3 regions of the Heyndrickxia acidicola genome follow, and region 3 is predicted to be linked to each of the others. Evidence: riboswitches for the same ligand, from Rfam matches in the RefSeq annotation. Region 3 holds a riboswitch; each other region holds the start of a gene.
What was found. Region 3 has a riboswitch for S-adenosylmethionine ahead of A5N88_RS17275 (bifunctional homocysteine S-methyltransferase/methylenetetrahydrofolate reductase). Riboswitches for the same ligand answer to the same signal wherever they lie in the genome.
Positions count from the first base shown of each region.

Region 1: another riboswitch for S-adenosylmethionine. It lies ahead of A5N88_RS09010 (2,3-diketo-5-methylthiopentyl-1-phosphate enolase); the one in region 3 lies ahead of A5N88_RS17275 (bifunctional homocysteine S-methyltransferase/methylenetetrahydrofolate reductase).
Region 2: another riboswitch for S-adenosylmethionine. It lies ahead of A5N88_RS15295 (sugar ABC transporter substrate-binding protein); the one in region 3 lies ahead of A5N88_RS17275 (bifunctional homocysteine S-methyltransferase/methylenetetrahydrofolate reductase).

Region 1 covers NZ_KV440953.1:1,928,835-1,931,101, reverse strand. The annotation lists gene A5N88_RS09015 (pyridoxal phosphate-dependent aminotransferase) at 1-1,034, shown strand, start outside; SAM riboswitch class I at 1,108-1,219, shown strand; gene A5N88_RS09010 (2,3-diketo-5-methylthiopentyl-1-phosphate enolase) at 1,434-2,267, shown strand, end outside.
Region 2 covers NZ_KV440953.1:3,287,945-3,290,211, reverse strand. The annotation lists gene A5N88_RS15300 (ArnT family glycosyltransferase) at 1-309, opposite strand, end outside; SAM riboswitch class I at 781-938, shown strand; gene A5N88_RS15295 (sugar ABC transporter substrate-binding protein) at 1,047-2,123, shown strand; gene A5N88_RS15290 (sugar ABC transporter ATP-binding protein) at 2,192-2,267, shown strand, end outside.
Region 3 covers NZ_KV440953.1:3,687,006-3,689,272, forward strand. The annotation lists gene A5N88_RS17270 (GNAT family N-acetyltransferase) at 97-561, opposite strand; SAM riboswitch class I at 880-985, shown strand; gene A5N88_RS17275 (bifunctional homocysteine S-methyltransferase/methylenetetrahydrofolate reductase) at 1,171-2,267, shown strand, end outside.

The DNA.
Region 1 (2,267 bases), 1.8 Mb from region 3:
CAGGCCACATTGTAAAAAAACTTCAGGAGGCTGCTGCAAACCCTGTAAATCATAAGTATTCCCCATTTAGGGGTTTTTCCTATTTGAAGGAAGCAGCGGCAGCTTTTTATGAGCGTGAATACGGTGTCAAAGCAGATCCAGCCAAGGAAATAGCCATATTATTTGGGGGCAAGGCCGGGTTGGTAGAGCTTCCTCCATGCCTTCTAAATCCAGGGGATACGGTCTTAGTGCCTGATCCCGGTTATCCGGACTACTGGTCTGGAGTAGCACTTGCCCAAGCGAAAATGCATACTATGCCTCTTTTGGAGGAAAACGGATTTAAGCCTGATTTTTCATCCATCAGTACAGAAGAGGCTGAAAAAGCAAAATTAATGTTCTTGAACTATCCGAATAATCCGACAGGAGCTACTGCTGATTTGGCCTTTTTTAAAAAAACCATTGAATTTGCCAATGAACATGATATCTGTGTCGTGCATGACTTTGCCTATGGCGCTATTGGCTTTGATGGAAAGAAACCTGTTAGTTTTTTGCAGGCTGAAGGAGCGAAAAAGGTCGGAATTGAAATTTACACCTTTTCTAAAACCTATAACATGGCAGGCTGGCGGGTTGGTTTTGCAATAGGCAATGAGAGTGTAATCGAAGCATTGAATCTTTTTCAGGATCATCTATACGTAAGTCTTTTTGGAGCAGTACAAGAGGCTGCAGCGGCCGCATTATTGGAATCACAGGAGTGTGTAGATGCACTTGTTTCTATGTATGAAACAAGAAGAAACATTTTGGTGGAAGGACTCCGAAAGATTGGCTGGAACATTGCCGCTCCAAAGGGATCATTTTTTGCCTGGCTAAAGGTCCCTGAAGGATATACTTCTGAACAATTTTCTGATGTACTTTTATACCAGGCAAAGGTAGCAGTAGCACCCGGAATTGGTTTTGGTACCTATGGTGAAGGATATGTGCGTGTTGGCTTGCTGGAAACGGAAGAGCGGCTTCGGGAAGCGGTTGAAAGAATCGGAGACTTAAAAATATTTAAATAATTTTCAATTGACAATATTGTGTATGGATGGCATAATCCTATTTGAATTAACAATCTGATAATTATATAACTATTTCTTATCAAGAGCAGGCGGAGGGACGAGCCCATTGAAGCCCGGCAACCGATCTAAGGATTTTCTTTAGGCACGGTGCTAATTCTTGCAGCTAAAAGGCTGAGAGATAAGAAGACGGTAGAATTCCACCTCTTCTTATCGAAGAGGTTTTTTATTGTTTATGAAAAGAAAAGGTAAGAAATCGCTCGAGTCATAAGCCCAGCCATCATTGAAGGGGAAGAACACCCTTCAAAGCTGCCTTGTCTTATGCTGTTCGCCGATGGTCAATCGCCCTCCGCTTTTATTGTAGTCAACAAGTTTTTGCATAATTGGTTAAGAGGTGAGGAAATGAGTGAAGTAACAGCAACGTATAAATTTTATGGAAAACCGGGAACTTTCGAAAAAAAGGCTGAGGACATTGCTCTTGGATTAACAGTGGGATCATGGACGAACCTGGCCATATTGGAAAAGGAGCAGCTAAAAAAGCATAAAGGTTATGTTTTGAAAGTTATTGAGGGAGTAGATGAAGATGGCAGAACCTTTGCTGAAATTATCATTTCTTATCCATCAGTAAATTTCAGTCCTGATCTGCCAGCCATTCTTACTACGGTTTTTGGAAAGCTTTCGTTAGATGGAGAAGTAAAACTTTTAAATTTGGAATTTTCAGAGTCGGTTGAAAGGAATTTTCCCGGTCCGAGATTTGGAATCGATGGCATTAGAGATAGGCTGGGCGTAACAGATCGTCCGCTGGTGATGAGCATATTTAAAGGGGTAATCGGCAGAGATTTACTATTTCTTGAAAAACAGCTTCGAGATCAGGCTCTGGGGGGTGTAGATTTAGTTAAGGATGATGAAATCCTTTTTGAAAGTAATCTAGCTCCATTTGCTGAGCGTATCAAAATGGGGAGAAGAGTCCTGGATGAAGTGCATGAGCAAACGGGACATCGAACACTCTATGCGGTCAATCTTACAGGACGCACATCGGAGGTTATTTCCAAGGCACGGCTTGCAAGAGAACTTGGTGCAGATGCTCTTCTTTTCAACGTATTTACATACGGTTTAGATGTATTGCAGGAACTTAGAGAAGACCCGGAAATTGACATTCCCTTAATGGCTCACCCTGCATTTAGTGGAGCGTTTACCCAATCGAGCCACTATGGGGTTTCCCATAAGCTATTTCTT
Region 2 (2,267 bases), 400 kb from region 3:
TATGATGGAAAAGATAACGGATAAAAGACGGAAACCAAGTGTGTTGAACCCGGCTAACTTAAATCCTGCCATGATAGCCCAAAAACTAAGAGGAGGTTTTAAGTTCCAATAGTCAGGACTGTACCGGAATGTATTTACAAAAAAATTCTTTTTCTGCAGCATTTCATAGGCGCTGATCCCATGTCTTGCCTCATCCCAGCTATATACTGGAAAATCGCTTATCTTATAAAATACATTAAAAATATACAGGGAAAGAAGCAGAAAAAGCCCCAATCCATATAAGAAATTATAAATGCGGTGTTGAGTCATATTGATCTCCTCTGTATAAATGTCTATTAAAAAGACGCATGTTTGTATAAATAAGTTTCATGTTTCTGAAATTTTTTCCAAAAAGGGTTCAATTTTACTAGGATGGACTATTTTAATCCATTTTATATATTTAAAAATAAATAATTTGAAATTGATGATATTCCTTGCATTGTAAATTGGGTAAGAAGAGGAATTAGTAAATAAAGTAATTTAAAAAGCTAACCAAAACTATCTTAGAATAACAATTTTCCAAGGAGTTTAACACAACAAATTTCGCATAGTAATAAAGCGCTATCATTTAAATGGCAGTAAAGCTGAGCCGCCCTAGATATAAATCCTTAAACAGTCTACCCCAATTATTTATATAACCAATCAGTCTTCGAAATAAAAAAATATTTTTAAAAAGAGTTGCAATTCTGTTTATTATCGTGCTAATATTCACCCTATGAGTACATAATTATAGCTTTAAAACTCTTATCCAGAGCAGGCGGAGGGATTTGGCCCGATGATGCCCAGCAACCGACCGTAATACCATTGTGAAATGGGGCGTATTTTTAAAATAAGCCGGGATTTTCCCATGAGGCACGGTGCTAATTCCAACAGAAAGGATACTTTCTGAGAGATAAGAGGTGAGAAGATTTTATATTCTTCAGCCTCTTTTCTTTTTGGAAAGGGGCTTTTTCGTTTGGCTTTATTTCTTTATCGCTTTGAACGAACTAAAAAAAGGAGAGATGAGAATGAGAAAAATAGTTAACGGGAAAGGCTTGCTTATCTTTTTAACCGCTTTTATCTTATTGGCAGGCTGCCAGCCTACTTTATCAAAGAGTACGGAAGCGAAAGCAGATGTCAATTCTAAGAATCCGCTTGCAAACAAAAAGATAGCGTTGATTATGCAGCAAAACCTAGGAACCTTTTCAGAACAATATATTGAAGGGGTAAAGGAGCAGGTAGCAAAGTTTGGAGGGAAAACGACTGTTTTTACTTCAGATGGAGATCTTGCAAAAATGGCTTCAAACCTTGATGCCGCCATTAACCAGGGCTTTGATGCCATTCTGATAGACCATGGGACAAAAGAAGCTCTTACAGATGGTGTTAAGAAAGCAGTCAGCCAGAAGATACCCGTTATTGTATTTGATGCAGATGTATCCGTTCCAGGTGTAACAGTCCTTGAACAAGGTGATCAGCAAATGGCAGAAATGACGTTAAATAAGCTAGCAAAGGATACAGGAGGTAAAGCCAATATCGTAAAGATTTGGGTTGCTGGTTTTGCTCCAATGGAAAGACGTCAAATTGCTTATAAAAATTTTATGTCTAAAAATCCAGGAATCAAAGAGGTAGCGACTTTTGGTGCAGCAACACAAAATACTGCTTTGGACACTCAGTCCCAAATGGAAGCTCTTCTAAAGCAGTATCCAAAGAAAGGCCAAATCACAGCCGTTTGGGCTTCCTGGGATGAATTTGCCAAGGGTGCGGTCCGCGCCATTCAACAGGCAGGAAGAAACGATATTAAAGTGTATGGAATTGATATGAGCGATGAGGATCTGCAAATGATTCAAGAGAAAAACAGCCCATGGGTAGCATCTGCCGCCGTTGATCCGAAAGATATTGGCCGTATTCAGGTTCGGTATGCGTACCAAAAAATCCATGGAGATCATACACCTGCAACAGTAAAATTAAAGCCTGTATTTGTAACAAAGAAAACTCTGCCGAAGAAACAAATTACAACAGCTGATCTTAATCAGTATATAAAAGGCTGGGGCCACAGCAATCAGGGATATTCAGAAGCACTTAAGAAATTGGAAGAAGGTAAATAAGATTGGAGGGTCTGCTCCGATAGCATCGGTCAGACTCCCTTTATACAAAGGAAGGAGGGCAAACAATTATGGACCAATTGCTCATCATGAATGATATAAAAAAATCCTTTGGGAATGTAAAATCCTTGTCTGATGCTCATTTTG
Region 3 (2,267 bases):
TAAAGGTTACAAATAAGTAGAGAGAAAGCCTTTTAAAACATTAAAAAACCTGCCTTTTATCGAAGGCAGGAATTAAAGGAGATCATCATTTTTATATCAGGTCTCCAAGCTTTTTTCCACCATGAAATGAGAAATATACACATCTGGAGCTATTTCGCTTTTGCCGGTTTTTTGAAACCCGAAGCTATGATATAACCGAACAGCGGGCTCATTTTTTTCTCCTGTGCTGACTTTGAAGCAGGACGCTTCAGGGTAGGAATCAACGACGTGCTGCAATAAAGCGCTGCCAATTCCCTTTCTAAAATGAAGAGGATGGACAATCAATCTGCATATGACTAAATGGTTGTCCTCAAAGCTAATCGATATGACCCCGGCCAATTCATCCTCTTGATAAAAGCCAAAAAAGGTTTCGCGGCTTTCTAGCAAAGAGTTGACAGTCTCATGCAACGGAGGTATGTCGTAGAAATTTAATAGCTTCGCTTCTATATTATATGCAGGCAGTTGGATGCGTAAAACGCTTTCGGCTGCCTCTACATCTGTTATATCTAAAATCTTAATCATTACCATACCCCCTGCATGATAGACTTTTTTACTATTATACATACAAATAGAGGAGACAAGGAGAGGTTTTTTTAGGAAAATGAAATATTTTTCTGAAAAATAACTTTATTCTGAGATAAATTGGATAATCACGAAAACAGGATGAGAATAACAGGTTCTATTCTTATTAATTTCCCACGCTTTAATCTATTGTACGCAAAGCAGCAATCTATGCAGAAACAGCGTCCGCTTTTAAAGAAAAGGGTTGATGTTATAGAAGGAATGTTGTAAATTGTATAATAAGAATTAATTTTTCGAAATATAAAATTACATAGTTGTATCTTATCAAGAGAGGCGGAGGGACTGGCCCAGCGATGCCTCAGCAACCAGTCAATTATATTGACCCGGTGCTAATTCCAGCAGGTGTAAGCCTGGACGATAAGAAGAATGTGACGATTCTAAAGGCCTTCTTCTTAAAGAAGGTCTTTTTATTTTTAGGTCTTATAAAAATGACCGAATGAGCAGGAACAATAATCTCTTGCAAAAAATTGGATTAGATGCTCTCAAAATTCGCCTAGAGAAAAACAGTTTAAGGATCAGCAAGAAAAACAATGAAGGAGTGATAGGAGCATGGATTTACTGAAAACCCTGGAAAAACGGATTCTGGTAGCTGACGGAGCGATGGGAACACTACTTTATTCGCATGGGGTGGATACGTGTTATGAAGAGTTCAACCTGATTCATCCTGAAAAGATAGTGAATATTCACAGGGCATATATACAGGCCGGTGCAGAGGTCATTCAAACCAATACCTACAGTGCCAATTATTTTAAGCTGGAACAGTATGGACTGGAAGAAAAGGTGAAAGAAATCAATACGGAAGCGGTGCGGATTGCCAAACAGGCCGCTGGAAACAATACATTCATTCTGGGATCCATGGGCGGCTACAGGGGTGTTCGGAAATTGGAGATACCGGATGCAGAGATTAAGCGCTGCTTTAGAGAACAGCTTTTTCACCTGCTAAATGAGGGAGTTGACGGGATTCTTCTCGAAACCTATTTCGATGTGGAGGAGCTTTATTCCGTAGTGGAAATTGCCAAGAAGGAGGCAGCAGTACCGGTAATTGCCCAGGTTTCCCTGCATGAACCAGGCGTTCTCCAGAACGGGCGGCATGTGACCGAAGCGCTTAACCAGCTTGAAGGGTTGGGGGCAGATATTATCGGTCTCAATTGCCGTCTCGGCCCTCATCACATGATACAATCCTTTGAAGAAATCCCCTTGCCGGAAAAAGCCTATCTGTCTGCCTATCCTAATGCGAGTTTACTGGATTACGAGGACGGCAGGGTAACCTTTAGGGATAACGCTCGTTATTTCAAGGATAGCGCGATACAGCTGGTGGAGGAGGGTGTCCGGCTGATTGGGGGCTGCTGCGGTACCACACCTGAGCATATCCAAGCAGTGGCTGAAGGTGTAAAAGGGCTGACGCCTATAAAAGAAAAGACACCTAAAGTTCCGAGAGCACGAATCGAGCTTTCGAGTTCAAGTGGAATCGAGCCGCCCATCCATCAGATTGCAAAGGAAAGAACGTCGGTCATCGTTGAATTGGATACACCCAAGCATTTGTTGACAGATCGCTTTTTTGAAGGAGCAAGGGCTTTAAAGGAGGCCGGAATTGATGCCTTAACCATGGCGGATAATTCACTTGCGTCGCCGCGGATCAGCAATAT